Regions from separate parts of the Paenibacillus sp. JL3B1040 genome, predicted to be linked through region 1. Evidence: riboswitches for the same ligand, from Rfam matches in the RefSeq annotation. Region 1 holds a riboswitch; each other region holds the start of a gene.
What was found. A riboswitch is a leader RNA that binds a small molecule or an ion and turns the genes downstream of it on or off. The one in region 1 is predicted to bind cyclic di-AMP.
Positions count from the first base shown of each region.

Region 2: linked by a shared signal. The riboswitch ahead of ACZF99_RS19535 (C40 family peptidase) and the one ahead of ACZF99_RS00155 (ubiquitin-like domain-containing protein) in region 1 are both predicted to bind cyclic di-AMP.
Region 3: linked by a shared signal. The riboswitch ahead of ACZF99_RS12855 (3D domain-containing protein) and the one ahead of ACZF99_RS00155 (ubiquitin-like domain-containing protein) in region 1 are both predicted to bind cyclic di-AMP.

Region 1 is NZ_CM169317.1:32,026-37,891, forward strand. It holds gene ACZF99_RS00145 (HD domain-containing protein) at 1-436, shown strand, start outside; gene ACZF99_RS00150 (TatD family hydrolase) at 451-1,227, shown strand; cyclic di-AMP (ydaO/yuaA leader) riboswitch at 1,437-1,646, shown strand; gene ACZF99_RS00155 (ubiquitin-like domain-containing protein) at 2,094-3,230, shown strand; gene rnmV (ribonuclease M5) at 3,402-3,947, shown strand; gene rsmA (16S rRNA (adenine(1518)-N(6)/adenine(1519)-N(6))-dimethyltransferase RsmA) at 3,953-4,849, shown strand; gene yabG (sporulation peptidase YabG) at 4,874-5,791, shown strand.
Region 2 is NZ_CM169317.1:4,323,251-4,329,116, reverse strand. It holds gene ACZF99_RS19540 (copper-translocating P-type ATPase) at 1-1,968, opposite strand, end outside; cyclic di-AMP (ydaO/yuaA leader) riboswitch at 2,375-2,508, shown strand; gene ACZF99_RS19535 (C40 family peptidase) at 2,513-2,983, shown strand; gene ACZF99_RS19530 (BlaI/MecI/CopY family transcriptional regulator) at 3,130-3,561, shown strand; gene ACZF99_RS19525 (M56 family metallopeptidase) at 3,527-4,405, shown strand; gene ACZF99_RS19520 (hypothetical protein) at 4,608-5,528, shown strand; gene ACZF99_RS19515 (multicopper oxidase family protein) at 5,653-5,866, shown strand, end outside.
Region 3 is NZ_CM169317.1:2,855,678-2,861,543, reverse strand. It holds gene ACZF99_RS12870 (transporter substrate-binding domain-containing protein) at 1-69, shown strand, start outside; gene ACZF99_RS12865 (amino acid ABC transporter permease) at 166-828, shown strand; gene ACZF99_RS12860 (amino acid ABC transporter ATP-binding protein) at 815-1,537, shown strand; cyclic di-AMP (ydaO/yuaA leader) riboswitch at 1,719-1,891, shown strand; gene ACZF99_RS12855 (3D domain-containing protein) at 1,899-2,600, shown strand; gene ACZF99_RS12850 (polysaccharide deacetylase family protein) at 2,639-3,460, opposite strand; gene ACZF99_RS12845 (dihydroorotate dehydrogenase electron transfer subunit) at 3,659-4,354, shown strand; gene ACZF99_RS12840 (dihydroorotate dehydrogenase) at 4,351-5,283, shown strand; gene lpdD (prenylated flavin chaperone LpdD) at 5,323-5,667, shown strand; gene ACZF99_RS12830 (molybdopterin molybdotransferase MoeA) at 5,664-5,866, shown strand, end outside.

The sequences.
Region 1 (5,866 bases):
GGCGTTGATGCAAACCGCGTTCATGCAGTGGACGCGAGAAAAAGATGAGCGGTTAAGCGATTTGTGCTCTCGATTTTTGAACCGTAAATTGTATAAATATGTAGAATTGGATACGCCCGAGCTGGAAATGCTGGAGGAGATCCGGGAGGCCTTTTCGCGGGCCGGCCTGCATCCCGAATACGACATGGAAATTGATTTTCCGACCGATCTGCCGTATGATGTGTTCCGTCCGGACGAGGGGGTCCGCCAGAAGCAAATTTTACTGTTGGACCGGCAGGAACGGCTGCGGGAAATTTCGGAAGTATCGGATATTGTACGGTCGATCAGCGGCTTGCAGCGGGGCAAAACGCATTTGTACTATCCGGATAATAAGCTGTGTGCCGTAATGGACCGGCTGCCCCAGGCGGTAGCCCGTATTTTTGAGCAACGGAACTAGGAGGATGACGATTCGTGATGTTATTTGATACGCATACGCATTTGGACGCTCCCCAATTTGACACGGACCGTGAAGAAGTGATTGCGCGCGCCGTGGAACAAGGGGTGACGCGGATGATCAACATCGGATTCAACCGCGAGACGATCCCGTCAACGATGAAGCTGGCGGAGACGTACGATTTCATTTATGCCGCCGTCGGCTGGCATCCGCAGGATGCGATTACGATGCAGGAAGGCGATTTGGACTGGATCGCCGAATTGTGCAAGCACGAGAAGGTCGTGGCCATCGGGGAAATCGGCTTGGATTACTATTGGGACACGTCCCCAAAAGACGTCCAGCACGAAGTCTTTCGCAAACAAATCGGCCTGGCCCGCAGCTTGGGGATGCCGATTTCCATCCATAACCGCGACGCCCATGAGGACGTGGTGCGCATCCTCCGCGAGGAGAAAGCCAACGAGGTTGGAGGCGTGATGCACTCCTTCTCCGGCAGTTGGGAAATTGCCAAAATGTGTCTGGATTTGGGATTTCATTTGTCGTTTGGCGGACCGATTACGTTTAAAAATGCAAAGCAGCCCAAAGAAGTGTTAGCGAAGACACCGATGGACCGATTATTGATCGAAACGGATTCCCCTTATTTAACGCCGCATCCATATCGTGGAAAGAGAAACGAGTCGGCACATGTTCGTTTGGTGGCGGAAATGGCGGCCGAGCTAAAAGGGGTCACCTTCGAGGAAATCGCCGAAATTACCACCCGAAATGCATTGGAACGATTTGGTATCTCGAGGATTTGAGAGCAAATCGGATGAAAAAAAGAGGATTTCGGAAAGATTAATGCTTTTTAACCGATAAAAACGAGATCATTACATTTTTTTAACCATTTTTTTAAAAAAACGTGGTTGATTCGTCCTTTACAACCTGCATCGAAACAGGATAGAATTTTTTCAGTATCGATTTGGTTCGTTCGGAATGGACAAATGAACCTTTCGATGCTGGGTTCCATGAACCAGTCTCGCTGAATCTCCTTCGCCGGAGAACGGGGGAACCGATTCGGGGCGGTGGCGGCATGCCATTAACACCGGTAATTGATTTCTTTCCAGGGTCTTTGGGGTGAATTCGAGGTCATTGCGCCATGAGCGAATGAACCGAGGAAGGGCGGCTCTCTTTCGCCCGAACCCGACAGCTAACCTCGTAAGCGTATAAGAGAGGTCACTCGTGCAGCTATTACACCAAGACATTCAAGAAGCCACGAAGGAGTTCCTCTAACTCTTTCTTTAGGCTTCTTTTGTTTTGAATAAAAGTAATAGGGTCATCATACTGTTGGTAAACAGGAGGTGACATGTGCAAGAGAGACTGGATCAGGATGCAAAACGCGTTAAGGTTGTCAAAAAGTCATCTTTTGATCACGAAGCAGCACAAGAAGTTGATTCGACATCGAATCTTGAATTCAGCCGGGCTTTCCGTTGCTCACGTAGCCATAACTACGCTGCGCTACTCAATCCCTAGCTTCATCCAACCTTCTCGGTGCTGAAAACCTGACTTTTTGACTTGATTTAAACTTAAGCTAGCCGATGCGCGTTTTGTAAAAAGTAACTGTAGTCGCGTCAATCGTTATCATGCATCGACCTAGACGGCGGGACTATGAAGGAGGACGGAAGAAATGGGCATTTTCCGCAAAGGGGAGACCCATGAATCACGCTCATCCAGCATGTCTTACGCAATGCGATGGAAGCATGAGAATTTACGTCAGGTAGCGCTCGTCGGCGTTCTGACCATCGCGGTAATCATCATCATCCTAATCTGGCTGTTTGGCCAGGATCATAAAGAAGTGTCCTTGATCGTGGACGGCAACGTCCAATCGGTGGAAACAACCCAATCCAGCGTAGCTCATCTGCTGGAGGAACAATCGATCAAGCTCAGCGCGAAGGATTCCGTATCGCTTCCGCTGGACAGCTCGCTTAAGAACGGCGACCGCATTGTCATTGTACGCGCAATGCCGGTGAACGTGATCGTGGACGGCACGAAGAAAGTCCACTTCACGACGCAAAAGCAAGTAGAGGGCGTATTGTCCGAGCTCGGCGTCACTTTGAACCCGCATGACAAGGTTACTCCGACATTGGACAGCAAAGTTACCGCGAACCTGAACGTCAAGGTGGTTCGGGTAAGCAAGCATACGGTGCAGACGAAGGAGGCCGTGCCTTTCAGCGTGGTCAAAACGTCGGACGCCAATTTGCTGAAGGGCACGACGAAGGTCATTCAGCAAGGCAGTGCCGGTTTGGTCATTCACAACATCGAGAAAACATACGAGGACGGAAAGTTCGTGGCGAAGCGATGGCTCGGCAAGGAGGTCTCCAAGAAGGTCCAGCCGAAAGTGGTTGCCGTCGGCACGAAGAAACCTACCGCCGTTCTGTCGGCCAGCATCAACCGCACCGCGAATACGGTGAATATTAGCGGGTTGACAACCAAAGGCGGCGTCTCTTTTGAATATAAAAAGATACTCAAAAACGTTACGTTAACCGCCTATTCGGCGGAAGAAGACGGAATCGGCACCCGTACGGCCTCCGGTACCCGCGTGACCGAAGGCAGAACGATTGCAGTCGATAAGGACGTCGTTCCGCTCGGTTGGTGGGTATACATCGAGGGGATCGGCTTCCGCAAAGCGGAGGATACCGGCGGGGCCATTGAAGGCAATAAGATGGACGTTTATTTCGATTCCCTGAAAACGGCGAAGAACTTCGGCCGCAAGAAGGGCCGCACCGTATACGTGATTGGTCCGACGAAGCCGGAGTTGAACTAAGCCCTGCGTCTCTCCGTTTTACAATGCGGAGGGAATGAGATAGTATTAGGATGATGAATAAGACAGTGGATTAGAAGAGGATGTTATCCTCTTCTTTTTGTTATTCTTAGAGGCAGTTCAAAAAGTCGTCTTTTGATCACGAGAAGTTAGAGCGAAGGGAAGATGGATACCATGATCAAAGAGGTCATCGTGGTGGAGGGCCGGGATGACACCGTGGCAATCAAGCGCGCCGTGGAGGCGGATACGATTGAGACCGGCGGTTCGGCCATCGGCGAAACGACGCTGAAGAAGATCGCTTTGGCGCAGGAGCGCCGGGGCGTTATTATATTTACCGATCCGGACCATGCCGGGGAGCGGATCCGCAAAATCGTGGCGGCGCGGGTGCCGGGCTGCAAGCATGCTTTTTTGCCCGAGGCGGAGGCCACGAAGCGGGGCGATATCGGCGTGGAGAACGCTTCTCCGGAGGCGATCCGCACGGCGTTGTCCCGGGTGCGCAGCGAAGCTGCGGGGGTGGAGGCCGCGATCGACCGGGAGGACTTGATGACCGCGGGCCTGATCGTGCATCCGCAAGCCGCGGCGCGCCGGAAAGCGCTGGGCGAGCTGCTGGGCATCGGGTACTGCAACGGGAAGCAATTGTACAAGCGGCTATCGGTGTTCCGCATCAGCCGCGAGGAGTTTGCGGCCGCGCTGGCCGAGTTGGAGAGCAAAGGAGTTTAGGGATCATGAGCATAAGGGAAGACATATCGACGCCGCGCCGGACGAAGGAGATCATTCAACGGCACGGTTTTTCGTTCAAAAAAAGCCTGGGGCAAAATTTTCTGATCGACCAGAACATCCTCGGTAAAATCGTCGCGGCGGCCGGACTGGATGACACCAAAGGGGCGCTGGAAATCGGGCCGGGCATCGGTGCCTTGACGGAAAAGCTGGCTCAGGAGGCCGGGAAGGTTGCGGCCGTGGAGATCGACCAGCGCCTGCTCCCGATCCTGGAGGAGGTGCTGGAGCCGTATCCGCACGTACGCGTGATCCATGGTGACGTATTGAAGCTGGACCTCCAGGCGCTGTTCGCTGCCGAATTCGGCGACATGAGTGGTGTCAGCGTGGTGGCTAATCTGCCGTATTACGTGACGACGCCGATTCTGATGAAGCTCCTGGAGGAGAAGCTGCCGCTCACGCATATTGTCGTCATGATCCAGAAGGAAGTCGCCGAGCGCATGGCCGCCGCTCCCGGCGGCAAGGAGTACGGCAGCCTTAGCATCGCCGTGCAATACTATAGCGTGCCGGAGCTGATCTGTACGGTGCCGCACAGCGTGTTTATTCCGCAGCCGAATGTGGAGTCCGCGGTGATCCGCTTGACCGTGCGAAAGACGCCGGCGGTGAATGTGGCGGACGAGGCGTTTTTCTTCGAGGTGGTGCAGGCCTCTTTTGCCCAGCGGCGGAAGACCATTTCCAACAACCTGAAAAGCCGCTTCTTCCCGAAGGAAGGGCGAGAGCGGCTCGAACAGCTGCTGGAGGCGGCGGGGATTGTGCCGTCCCGGCGGGCCGAGACGTTAAGCCTCGCCGAGTTTGCGAAGCTGAGCGATACGCTGCTGCAGGCCGGCGTGAAGGAACTCCGCGAGTAACCATTCCCTCTTGTTGCCCATACGATGGGGATAGAGGTGATTGACTTGACGAATTTGGGAGACTTGGTCGTCCGCAAATCATACGGTGGAGACGTTACGTTCCGGATCGAGCGGATTGAGCGGAGCGAAGCTATCATCAAAGGAACGGAATTCCGGCTGCTGGCGGATGCACCCTTGATCGATCTGGTCAGGGTAGACCCGGCTTCCCCGGGAGAAACGACGCAGCGGGCCCGCATCAAGGCGACGGAGTCGCTAAAGCGATTAACCCAGGATCGCAAGGAACTGGCGGAGCGTAACCGGATGGCGATAGGGCGGGAGCTTTACGTGCAAGGAGAACCGGCCTATTTCGAGGTGCCGGGCAAGGTGCTGCATCTGGACGGTGACGAACGTTATTTGCAAAAAAGCCTAAGCTTGTACGAGAAGCTGCGCGTTCCGGCCCAAGGCTATTTCGTCACAGAGCCGCAAATGGCCCGTGCGCTTTACCGTCTGCTGCCGACGGTCAAGCCGGATATCGTCGTGCTGACCGGTCATGACGGAGTCTTGAAATCGCGTCCCAACGGCGACCTTTATAATTTGACCAGCTATAAAAATTCCAAGCATTTCGTGGAGGCCATCCAAACGGCCCGGCAATATGAGCGTAATTTCGATACGTTAACGATTGTGGCCGGCGCCTGCCAGTCGCATTTTGAGGCGCTGTTGCAGGCGGGGGCCAATTTTGCCAGCTCGCCCGGCCGGGTGCTGATCCATGCGCTGGATCCGGTGTATATCGCCGCCAAAGCGTCGCTCACCTCGATCCGCGATACCATCCAGATCACCGATGTGCTGAATCACACGATCAGCGGAGCGCAGGGCGTCGGCGGGATTGAGACCCGCGGCAGCTACCGGATCGGACTGCCCAAACTTAAGGATTTAACGACGCTGAAAGTTGTGCCATCCATGTAACCTTGCATAGTTTATTCCTAAACGTTTTTTGCTTTTTGCCCTTGCCGGAAGGTCCTGAGGCCAATGCCCCAGGAC
Region 2 (5,866 bases), 1.5 Mb from region 1:
CTTAATGATATTGACGACATCTTGCGGATTGCTCTTGATAAGTACGACGTCAGCTGTCTCAATCGCCACATCAGTGCCCGCACCGATCGCGATCCCTAAATCTGCCTTGGCAAGCGCTGGAGCATCGTTAACTCCATCTCCGGTCATCGCTGTACGCAAACCTTCTTTTGTTTGAATCTGGTCGATTTTATCCGACTTTTGATGGGGGAGAACTTCGGCGAAGATTTCATCCAAGCCTAGCTGCTTACCGACATATTGGGCTACCTTTTGGTTATCCCCCGTTAACATGATGGATTTAACTTCCATATCTTTCAGTTCCTGAACGGCATCTTTGGCTGTATCTCGGATCATATCTGCCAGTGCGATCATCCCGGCCACTTGACCATCAACGAGGATAAAGACAACGGTTTTCCCCTCTTGCGACCATTGATTAAAGCGTACCTCATCAAACGGAAGGTGCTTCTCCTTTACGTATACAGGACTTACCCCCATAATTTCCTTACCATCCACAACCCCTTGGAGGCCACTACCCGGGAGTGCTTTGAAGTCAGTCACTTCTTTAAGCTGAATCCCTTTTTCCTTTGCAGCTTTTGTAATGCCTCGGGCGATTGGATGCTCGGAATGTGTCTCTACGCTCGCTGCATTGGTAAGAAGTTCCGTCTCGGAAGATACGTTTCCGAGATGGATATTCGTAATCCCGAATTCCCCTTTGGTTAAAGTTCCTGTTTTATCGAACACAATGGCTTGGATATTCCGTGCACCTTCAAATGCGGTTCGGTTGCGAATCAAGAGCCCGTTCTTCGCGGCAAGCGATGTCGAAGTTGCAATAACAAGCGGAGCGGCGAGCCCTAACGCATGTGGACATGCGATTATCAACACGGTAACCATACGTTCCAAAGCAAAGGAGAGCGAATACCCGAGTGCAATCCATGCGGAAAAGGTGAGAATCCCTACCACCAATGCACCGTAAAAGAGCCACTTAGCGGCACGGTTCGCCAGATCCTGTGCTCGGGACTTGGAAGCCTGGGCTTCTTGAACGAGTGCAATCACTTGCGAGAGGTACGTTTCTTTGCCTACGCTCTGAACGGAAATCTTGACAGAGCCCTGACCGTTAATGGAACCACCAATGACTTGGTCGCCAGCTTGTTTTGCATTCGGTACGGATTCGCCGGTCAGCATCGATTCATCAATCAAGGTTTCGCCTTCAGTAATCTGACCGTCGATCGGAACTTTTTCACCCGGTTTCACGAGTACGATATCGCCTTTTTTTAGTTCAGTGACATCGATTTCGATAATCTCGCCGCTTTCTTTTACCAAATGTGCATCGGAAGGCATAAGTTTTGCGAGCTCCTCTAAAGCTTTAGTGGCCCCCATGATGGACTTCATCTCAATCCAATGCCCGAGTAGCATAATGTCGATTAACGTGGCAAGCTCCCAGAAAAAGTCTGTCGTGGTGAGTCCGAAAGTAGAGCTTGTACTGTAAACATACGCAACAACGATGGCGAGACAGATGAGAGTCATCATGCCCGGGTTTTTTACGGAAAGTTCATCCTTAGCCCCTTTAATAAAAGGCCAGCCCCCATAGAAGAAGACAAATGAGGACAAGAGGAACAGAAGGTATGTATCCCCCGGAAATCGCCAGCTTACGCCCATGAACATTTGAATCATTGGGGAAATGATTAGGATCGGAATCGTGATAATTAAGGATATATAGAAACGTTTCTTAAAATCTTCAACCATATGCCCATGATGGCCGGAATGATCATGTCCGCCAGCGTGCATAACATGGTTTCCATGTTGGTGCTCATCATGCTGATGATGATCCTCGTGTCTTACATGCTGATGTTGCTCATGCTCATCATGTTGGTGATGTTGGTGTTCGTTGGGTTCGTGGTGCTGTTCTTTATGTTGATGTTCAGAAGAACGACGGGAATGATCGCTTTGATCATGTTTATGATTGTTATTCATGATCTTGCTCCTTCGCATAATTTGTTATTTTTAAGTATTTAATTTAACCTCTATGTGATATTTTAATCACCACCTTCCCTGTTCTTATTCCAACATGGACATATTGTAGAAGAGGCTATGGCATTCTTAATTTCATCTTATAAAGGACATATACACTATGTAAGAACGGTAACTAAATAATTAAAATCTTGTAACCCTACAAGCAGTAGTATAAATATGGTATATTGATAATGTCAATTTTCGATACGTTCTTATTTTTATAAAAATCATCTGTTTCGACATTTCTAATAGCTTCCGAAAGCCCTCAGTAAGTGATTAAACATTCATATTACATTTTTTGTACTTCTATAAAAATAAGGATTGACAAAATAACAGAAAATAGACTACATTATGTAGGGTTACAAAAAATTAATTTTTGCCGAATTTCTTAACAGAAAACGGGGGAACCAATTTTGGGTGAATTATTCTTTTCGTAAAAAGAATATAGGGAACCTTCTACCGAACCCTCAGCTAACTCCGTAGGCATCGAAGGGAGACTACATATTTGAGAAAATTGATCTTATCGACATTAGGTGCAGCACTTATTTTTTCAGCGAGCGCTACCAGTTCCTTTGCTAGTTCGGCCAAACTTGAAAATGAAGTAGATAAAGTGGTGGGGACTCCTTACTTGTATGGAGGTACAACAGTAGCCGGTTTTGATTGCTCGGGTTTTATTTTATATGTTTTTGATAAGTTCAATTTGGATTTGCCTCGTACGTCAAAAAGCCAGGCAAAAGAGGGAACTCCGGTGGATCAGGACAAACTTCGAACTGGAGATTTGGTATTTTTTAATACGGATGGGAAGGGTATTTCTCATGCAGGCATCTATATCGGCGACAATAAGTTTGCACACTCTTCAAGTAGTAAAGGTGTAAGAATAAGCAGTTTGTCAGAATCTTATTATAAAGAGCGGTATGTTACTGCAAGGCGTGTTGTGAGTGAGCAGAGTTATCTTAAAATGATTGGTCAAGAATAACTATAAAAAGGACAAGCTGTAAGAAATTATCGGCTTGTCCTTATGTTTTGCAAAAATAATCATCCAAGGAGGATGATTATTTTTGTAAATTGACCAATGAAAGTTTATTAACTACAATATGTAGTATAGGATGAAAGGGTGAAAGCATGTCTGTTAAACGGATGTATTTAAACGAGGAGGGGCTAAATCGCTTTTTTGGCTCACTAGAAGCTCAAATCATGGAGATTATTTGGGAACATAATAGAATAACAATTAAAGAAGTTCAGTCTCTTCTGGAGGATGATTTATCTTTCAATGCTGTGATGACGGTGATGAATCGCTTGATTGAAAAAGGGCATCTGAAGAAAACAACAATAGGGAAGGGGAGAGCCAGGCAGAGTTATTTTGAACCTGTACAAAGCAAGGAGGAATTTATTACCGAACAAACGAAAACTGTTACGGTAGGTTTAATTCACGACTACGGGGACTTGATGGTAAATCATATGGTCGACGCGATGCAGCAGGCCGATCCTCAGTTGATGAAGTTATTAGAATCACGTTTAAATGAATGGAAAAAAGACCGTCATGATAACCATTAAAAAGCATGACATCATTTTTTTCTTGATGATCGCTATTGGATTACTCCTATGGATTAATATGGCAATTTATATGTTGCATGAAATTTGGGGATATTCCATCCAATGGGGAATATTGGAGTATTGCCTTTCTGCTCTAGGAGAGAGCACAATGATACACCAGTTCATATTAATAGGATTGAATATCGTTATTATATACAGCCTTCTAACATTTTTTTACATCTTGTTCAAACAAGTAAATCTAAAAAAACAGTGGAATAAAGAGGTTCGATTCAAATCGGATATTTTGTTAACGGAAGCGATAAATAGAACATTTCAACAATTTAATGGAAAAATTATTGTTATTAAAGACCATTCACTATTCGCTTTAACTTATGGATTTGTTCGACCGAGAATTGTCATTTCTACCAAGATGCTGGCATGTTTCGATCAAGAAGAGATTACAGCGGTATTGCTGCATGAATACGCTCATCTAAAAAAATTCGATCCTCTTCGTTCGTTAATCATAAATATCATAAAAGACAGTCTTCCTTTTGTACCGATTTTTAAAAAAATGCATTATTTCATTCATGTTTGGATGGAGATCGATGCCGATCAATATGCCATGATGCACATGGGGTCCCCATATGCTTTGGGTAGTGTGTTATATAAATGTGCGAGTTCAAATCATCAACGATTACCCATCGGGGTTGGATTTGCGGATGATCCCATCAATTATCGGATACAAAAATTAATTGAACCGAGTTCTCATATCAAAATTCCAATGATGGATATCCCCCCTATGGTTATATCTTTTAGTGTATTCATCACGTTTGCTGTCATCATGTTATTTAACGGCTGCACATAAAAGCCGTTTTCTTTTTCGTTTTAAAACTACGTATTGTAGTATATAAAGTGGCTCGATGGTTCATATTAAAAGCGATAGGAGAACAGATACATGTGTGGAATTCAGCCAGATTATATGAAAATGGCCATGATGAATTGATTAACGTTATGAGAAATCCTTTATACGGTCTTGTTGATTATCATAAATGATTAGGAGAATGATCATGTATAGAGTAAAAAAGAAATTGTCCTGGGGATTTGGTTTTTACTTAGCAGTAGCTTTGTTCACAATTATCATATTTGCAATATGGGGTGGAATTAAAAAAGCCAAAGAATCAGAATCAAATTTGGCTTCTTTGATCCCTGAGTCCGACACACATCCACACGTCTTTAGTTATGCACCCGATGACACAACGGTTTGGATAGGTACACATACAGGTGTATATGAACTTATTGATCAAAATTGGCAGAAAACTTTTGAGCCTATTAAAACCAACGACGTGATGGGAATCGAAACGGATTTCGAGAATCCTTCAAAAATATATGCTGCAGGTCACGGATTTGTGAAACGATCTATTGACGGCGGGGATACGTGGGAAACGATTGAAAATGGACTTCCTAATCAATCCAAACCCAATGAACCAGATGCGCATTATTTAGTTATGGATCCTGTCGATCCAAATCGTTTATTTACCTTGCTGGCAGGTTCAGAGAACAACTTATATGAAACAAAAGATGGGGGCGAGACATGGCGAAACATAGGCACTCTGCCTGAAGGTGCCTACTCCATTACGGTGCTGCCGGGAGTTCCTGCTTCCTTCTTGGCGGCCACGGAAACAGGACTTATTCAATACATTGTTAATGAAGGTAAGGTTCAGAACATGCAGTTAACCAATGAACCGGCATATGGGGTGCTTTATTTAGCAAATGGGGAGGTCATCCTTATGGCGGAGAGCGGATTTCTAAAAACAAAAGATTTGAAAAACTGGTCAGACCTTCATGTTGACTTAAAGGGCGAAATGCCACTCGGCATCAAAGCATCGAAACGTGATCCCAACCGGCTGCTCATTGTGACTGACCGCTATTCTGTTTTTGAAAGCGACAATGGCGGCAGTAGCTGGTCACTGAGAGCAAGTATTGAATAAACATATATCTTCTGATCTCTCCTTGTTTTCATTATCTATTATTTCAAAATTTAGATGTCTTCATAAATTCTACACAAATTTTAGATATACTGTTGGAGATAAAATCAATACGAGGAGGATCATTATGAAAGGTAAACTAAAAATTCTACTTGCAGTAGGTGCTTTTAGTGCCATCGTGGCAGGTTGCGCGAATTCAGACAGTCAAAACGGAATGGAAGGTATGGATCATTCAAAAATGAACATGAGTGATTCTCAACAAAATACGAATCAAAATAACCAATCAGGGGAGATCAAATTGACGAATGTTACTCCTGTTGCGGATGGGAAAGAGTTTACGA
Region 3 (5,866 bases), 2.8 Mb from region 1:
GATCGTTTGCTTACCGACGGCAGTATCGACAAGTTTGTCGCCGAAGCGAGCGATCTGGCCATCAAATAGGATGGATTCGAACCTGCAGAAAATAGCGAAACCCATTCGCTATTTTCTGTTTTTTTGCGCAAGGGTTTGAGGTAAAGGAGGAGGAAGGAAGGCAATATGGATCTTATATCGATGTTTATGGAATACCGGAGTTATTTCTTGGCCGGCGTGCAGTATACGCTAATCTTGGCAGCGATCAGCGTGTTTTGCGGCTTTATCCTTGGATTGTTGATCGCGCTGCTGCGTATGTCGCCTTGGAGAATCATACGTTTCTTCGGCCATGCCTGGGTCGAATTTCTGCGCGGCACGCCAATGATGGTTCAGCTCTTGATTATTCACTACGGGTTTGCGTTTATGTTTGACGTTAACTTCACGCCGATTCAATCCGGGGCGATCACGCTGTCGATCAACAGTTCGGCTTATTTGGCGGAAATTTTCCGGGCCGGCATTCAAGGCGTCGATCGGGGGCAAGGAGAAGCGGCCCGTTCCTTGGGAATGACCAAAGGGATGACTATGCGCCACATCATCATTCCGCAAGCGATCAAATCGGTGCTTCCCGCCATCGGCAACGAGTTTATTACAATCATCAAAGAATCGTCGATCGTATCGATCATCGGTACGGCCGAGCTGATCTATCAAGCGCAATCGGTCGTGACGATCACGTACGACGGGATGACGCCGTATTTGATCATCGCCATCATGTACTTTATTTTGACATTCACCTTGTCCCGCATTTTGGGCGTGTTCGAAAGGAAGTTGAAGACCAGTGATCACCGTTAAAGACTTGCATAAAAAGTTCGGCCAACTGCATATTTTGCGCGGCATCGACCTGGACATCTCCAAAGGCGAAGTCGTCGTCGTCATCGGTCCGAGCGGTTCGGGGAAGAGTACGTTCCTTCGTTGCTTGAACCTGCTGGAGGTCCCGACGGAAGGCGAGATCACGTTCGAAGGCGCTTCGATTACCGCCAAGGGACATAACATCAACCAAACCCGCGAGAAAATGGGAATGGTGTTCCAGCATTTCAATTTGTTCCCGCACAAGACGGTCATCGACAACATTACGTTAGCGCCGATTCGCGTGAGAAAGCTCGACAAAAGCAAGGCGGAAGCCATCGCCATGGACTTGCTCCGCACGGTCGGCCTTGAAGATAAGCGGGACGCCTACCCGGCGCAGCTGTCCGGCGGCCAGAAGCAGCGGATCGCCATCGCCCGCGCGCTAGCCATGGAACCGCATGTCATGCTGTTCGACGAACCGACTTCGGCGCTGGACCCGGAAATGGTCGGCGAAGTGCTCGACGTCATGAAGAGCTTGGCGGAACGGGGGATGACGATGGTCATCGTCACCCACGAAATGGGGTTTGCCCGCGAGGTCGGCGACCGCATCCTGTTTATGGATCAAGGCGTCATTTTGGAGCAGGGTACGCCGCAAGAGGTATTTGGCGCACCGCGGCATCAGCGGACACAGGATTTTCTGAGCAAGGTATTATAAAGGCCCATGTAACCGTCCGAAATCAAAAATTCGGGCGGTTATTTTTTGCCCTTTTTCGGGCCGAACGCACGCTCGGTTTTAACCTTGATTTTACGTTCGAACACAAAAATGTAACCCGACCTATCAAGGTTTCAAGCCACTTGGTGGGAATTACCTGAGCTATTGGTTACAAAATTGTGATATATTCAATAAGCCGAAACCTGAAACCGAGGTGCGGGGGACGAAAGCTGGAAACGAACGGCGATAAACGAGCTTCGTTTTCTTGGGGTGAAGCGCAGCCCAATAGGGAGCGCCGGGAATGTTCCTTTTTTCCGAATCCGACAACTAACTCCGCAGGCGCAGTAAAAAGGAGGATCATTCATTGATAAGTCGCATCGGTTCCAAAATTGCCGCATCGGCGTTGATCGCCGCAAGTATGACAATCACGCTGCTGACGGCTTCCGTTCATGCAGACGCGGTACATAAAGTCGTGGAAGGAGACACCTTTTATCTTCTTGCCAAACATTACAGAGTGGATCTGAACAAGCTTATGGCCGCAAACCCATCCGTACATCCGCAGAACATATATGAAGGCCTGAATATCATCATTCCGGGGGCTGAAACCCGTGCGATCGCCTTAGCTTCCGCCGCGCCAGCCAAACAGGAGGCTGCGCCGGCCGCCGCCCCCATGACGGCTGCCGCTTCCAAACTGAAGGTCATGTCCAGCGACAAGATCGTTGAGGCTTGGGGGAAAACGTTCACTTACTCGCATACCATCGCCGTCAAAGCCTCGGCTTATTCGGCATCGGCTAGCGAAAACGGGAAATGGGGCGCGGTAGATTACTTCGGCAACCCGCTGAAGCTGGGTACCATCGCCGTCGATCCGAAGGTCATTCCGATGGGGACGAAGGTGCTCGTAACCGGACACAACCATGACGGCCTGCCGGATCAAGCCTTTGTAGCTACGGCCTCCGACCAGGGCGGTGCGATCAAAGGCAACCGCATTGACATCTTCATTCCCGGCAGCGCCGCTTCCGTGAAATCATTCGGTTATCAAGACGTCACCCTTTACGTGTTGAACTAGGACAAGCAGAGCTCCCTCGACGAGGGAGCTCTGCTTCGTTAGCGGTATTTGGTCGTTTGCAGCAACTCGGCCAGATCGACAAAATGATAGCCCTGCGCCTGCAGAGCATCGATAATCTCCGGCAGCGCCTGAATCGTGCCGGTGAGATTGGAGCCGACGCCACCTCCCGAATGATGCAGAATGATGGAGCCGGGGCCCGCCGTGCCGATGACGTTGGATTTGACTTTATCCTTATCGAGCCCTTTCCAATCCTGCGAGTCCACATTCCAGTTGACGAGGGTGTAGCCGTTTCTCTTGGCCCATTTCACCTGTTCCTCCTTCACCTCACCATAAGGCGGACGAATTAATTTGGGACGATACCCGACGGTGAGCTGAACGATTTTCTCCGTACGCAGAATTTCGGTTTGGAACTGTTTGACGGAATGATTGTGAAAATTCGGATGACTGAAGGAGTGATTGCCGATGAGATGACCTTCCTGATGCATCCGCCGCATCAAGGCGGGAAATTTCTTAGCCCTCGCTCCAACGACAAAGAAGGTCGCTTTGACCCCTTTACGGTGAAGCACGTCGAGAATTTGCGGCGTGAACCGCGGGTCGGGACCGTCATCGAAGGTCAGCGCAATCTGCTTCACTTCCGGACCACGGAATTTGAAAGTTTCCGAGTATTTGCGCCGCAGCTCGCCGAGATCCACGGGTCTCGCAACGACGGGTGCTGACTTGTTCCCCTCCAGATTGGCCGGCGATCCCGGCCCCTGCGGTTCAAGAACGGCAGAGGAGGCATCAACTTTATAGAGTCCGGAGCCGCCGAGCGTCAACAAAGAAACGACCGTGAACAAGACCCAAGCTTTCTTTATCAGCATAAGCAATTTAAGTCCTCCTTCATCCCAATACTGTAACTGCTGCGGTTTAGTATTCCCTAACCCTTGCAGAAAATAATGAAAACGTGAAAAAAGTCACGGTTTTCGACTTGTTGTTGGTGATGTGAGATATATCACAGACGATCCTTGCGAAAAATTGCATCCTTTGATGAAGCGTAATTGAAGGGATGAGGTGGAATCATGGCAACGGTAGTGTCCAACCAAGAAGTGGCGCAAGGGGTGTTCAGGCTCACGGCGCAAGGGCGGTTCACGGGTAAAATGGGGCAGTTCTACATGCTGCGCGCCGGGGAACGTTATCCTTTACTGTCCCGGCCGATCAGCATCTTTGATATCACCAAAGACCGGATCGAATTTCTGGTTATGGTCGCGGGCGAAGGAACCGCTTTGTTATCCGGACTGAAGCCGGGCGATCCGTTGATACTGGAAGGGCCGTTTGGCAACGGGTTTCCGCAGTTGGAGGGGAAGATAGCTTTCGTTGGCGGCGGGATCGGCATCGCTCCGTTTTATTACGCCTTAAGAGAAACGCCGGAGGCCGACGTCTACCTCGGATTCAGCCGAGAGGCTTACATGGTGGAGGAGTTTCGTGCCGTATCCCGGGGCAAAGTGACAGTTGACGTAGGTGGATTGATTTTGGATCAAGTGGATTTTGAGGCTTATGATACGGTCATCGCCTGCGGCCCTCACGCGATGCTGCATGCCGTCCAGCGCAAACAGGCGCTTAGCGGCGGCAGGGCCAAGGTATACGTCTCTCTGGAGAACCGTATGGCCTGCGGGATTGGGGCGTGCCTCGTGTGCAGTGTGAAATGCAAAGACGGACGGAGGAAAGCCTGCACCGACGGTCCGGTATTTTTGGCGGAGGAGGTGGTGTTTGCATGACGGATTTATCGTGCAACATCGCCGGGGTTTCGTTTAAGAACCCGATCGTTATGGCCTCCGGCACGTTTGGATTTGGCAAGGAATACGGTGCGATTTACGATATCAATAAGCTGGGCGGATTGTCCGGCAAAGGACTGACGCTGCATCCGAAAGCCGGTAACGATGGGATTCGCGTTGCGGAAACGGCCTCCGGGATGTTGAACAGCGTCGGGCTGGAGAATCCGGGCGTAGCCGCATTCCTGCACGAGGAATGTCCGCGGTGGGAGACGCTCGACTTGGCGCGGATCGTGAATTTGGGCGGAAATACGATCGAGGAGTATGTGGAGGGTGCCAAACTGATCGCCGAAGATGCGGCTTGGCGCAAGCGGGAAGGTCGAACCGCCGTCGACATGATCGAGCTGAACATCTCCTGCCCGAATGTTAAGGCGGGAGGCATGGCCTACGGGATCAAGACGGACATCGCCCGGCAGGTCGTCCGCGAAGTACGGGCAGCAACAACGCTGCCGCTGGTCGTCAAGCTGTCGCCGAATGCCGAGGATATCGTCGGCATGGCCGTTATGTGTCAGGAGGAGAGAGCGGACGGCGTATCGCTGATCAATACGTTTTCGGCGATGAAGATCGATATTTATAAGCGGCGCAGCGTCTTCGACAATTTGTACGCGGGGCTGTCCGGTCCGGCAATCAAGCCGATCGCCTTGCGGATGGTGCATCAAGTCAGCCAAGCCGTCACGATTCCGGTGATGGGGATGGGAGGCATCGGTTGCGCGGAGGACATCGTCGAGTTCGTTATGGCCGGCGCCGCCGTCGTTCAGGTGGGAACCCATAATTTCGTAAACCTGCATGCGGGAGAGCAACTGGTCGTTGACCTTGCAGCCTGGCTAAGCCGGGAGGGCATCCGAACCTTGGACGAAATCCGCGGAATCCTATAAAATATAAGGCATACTGTTGTGGAAGGGAGCTGCGGCAATTTGTCATTCGAGGATATCAAGCTGGAAGCGATCCCGGTCGGCCGCGACTTGCTGCTGCTGATGACCGGGGGCGTCGCGCATATCGGCGCGGCGTCCACCGCTTATCCGTCAGGGGAAGGGACCGAGGCGATGACTTCCGCCGTACCGGGTCACAAGGAGCATACCTTAAGCGAAGCGTATGCCCGCCGCGCCTCGGCGGCGTTAGGTCGAACCGTCACCGTGGTCATGGGGATTCATTATGACCATTTAAGCCAAGAAGAAATTAGGGAGATCGCAAGGCGAACCTCCGAGATGTTGGATCAATACTTGCTGGAGCAGCAAAGGAATGGAGCGGACCGGCAATGAGGGAAGCAGATCAGGATAAATATCGCCGCAAAGCGCTGCAGGTAGCCGAAGCACAAGCCAAAATCATGCCTTACGCCAAGGAAACCGAAGTCGAGGCGGTTTCGCTGCCGGAGGCCTTGGGCCGCATCCTGGCGGAGCGGGTTTGCGCGCCGCATCCGTATCCGCATTTTCGCCGGTCCGGCATGGACGGATTCGCCAT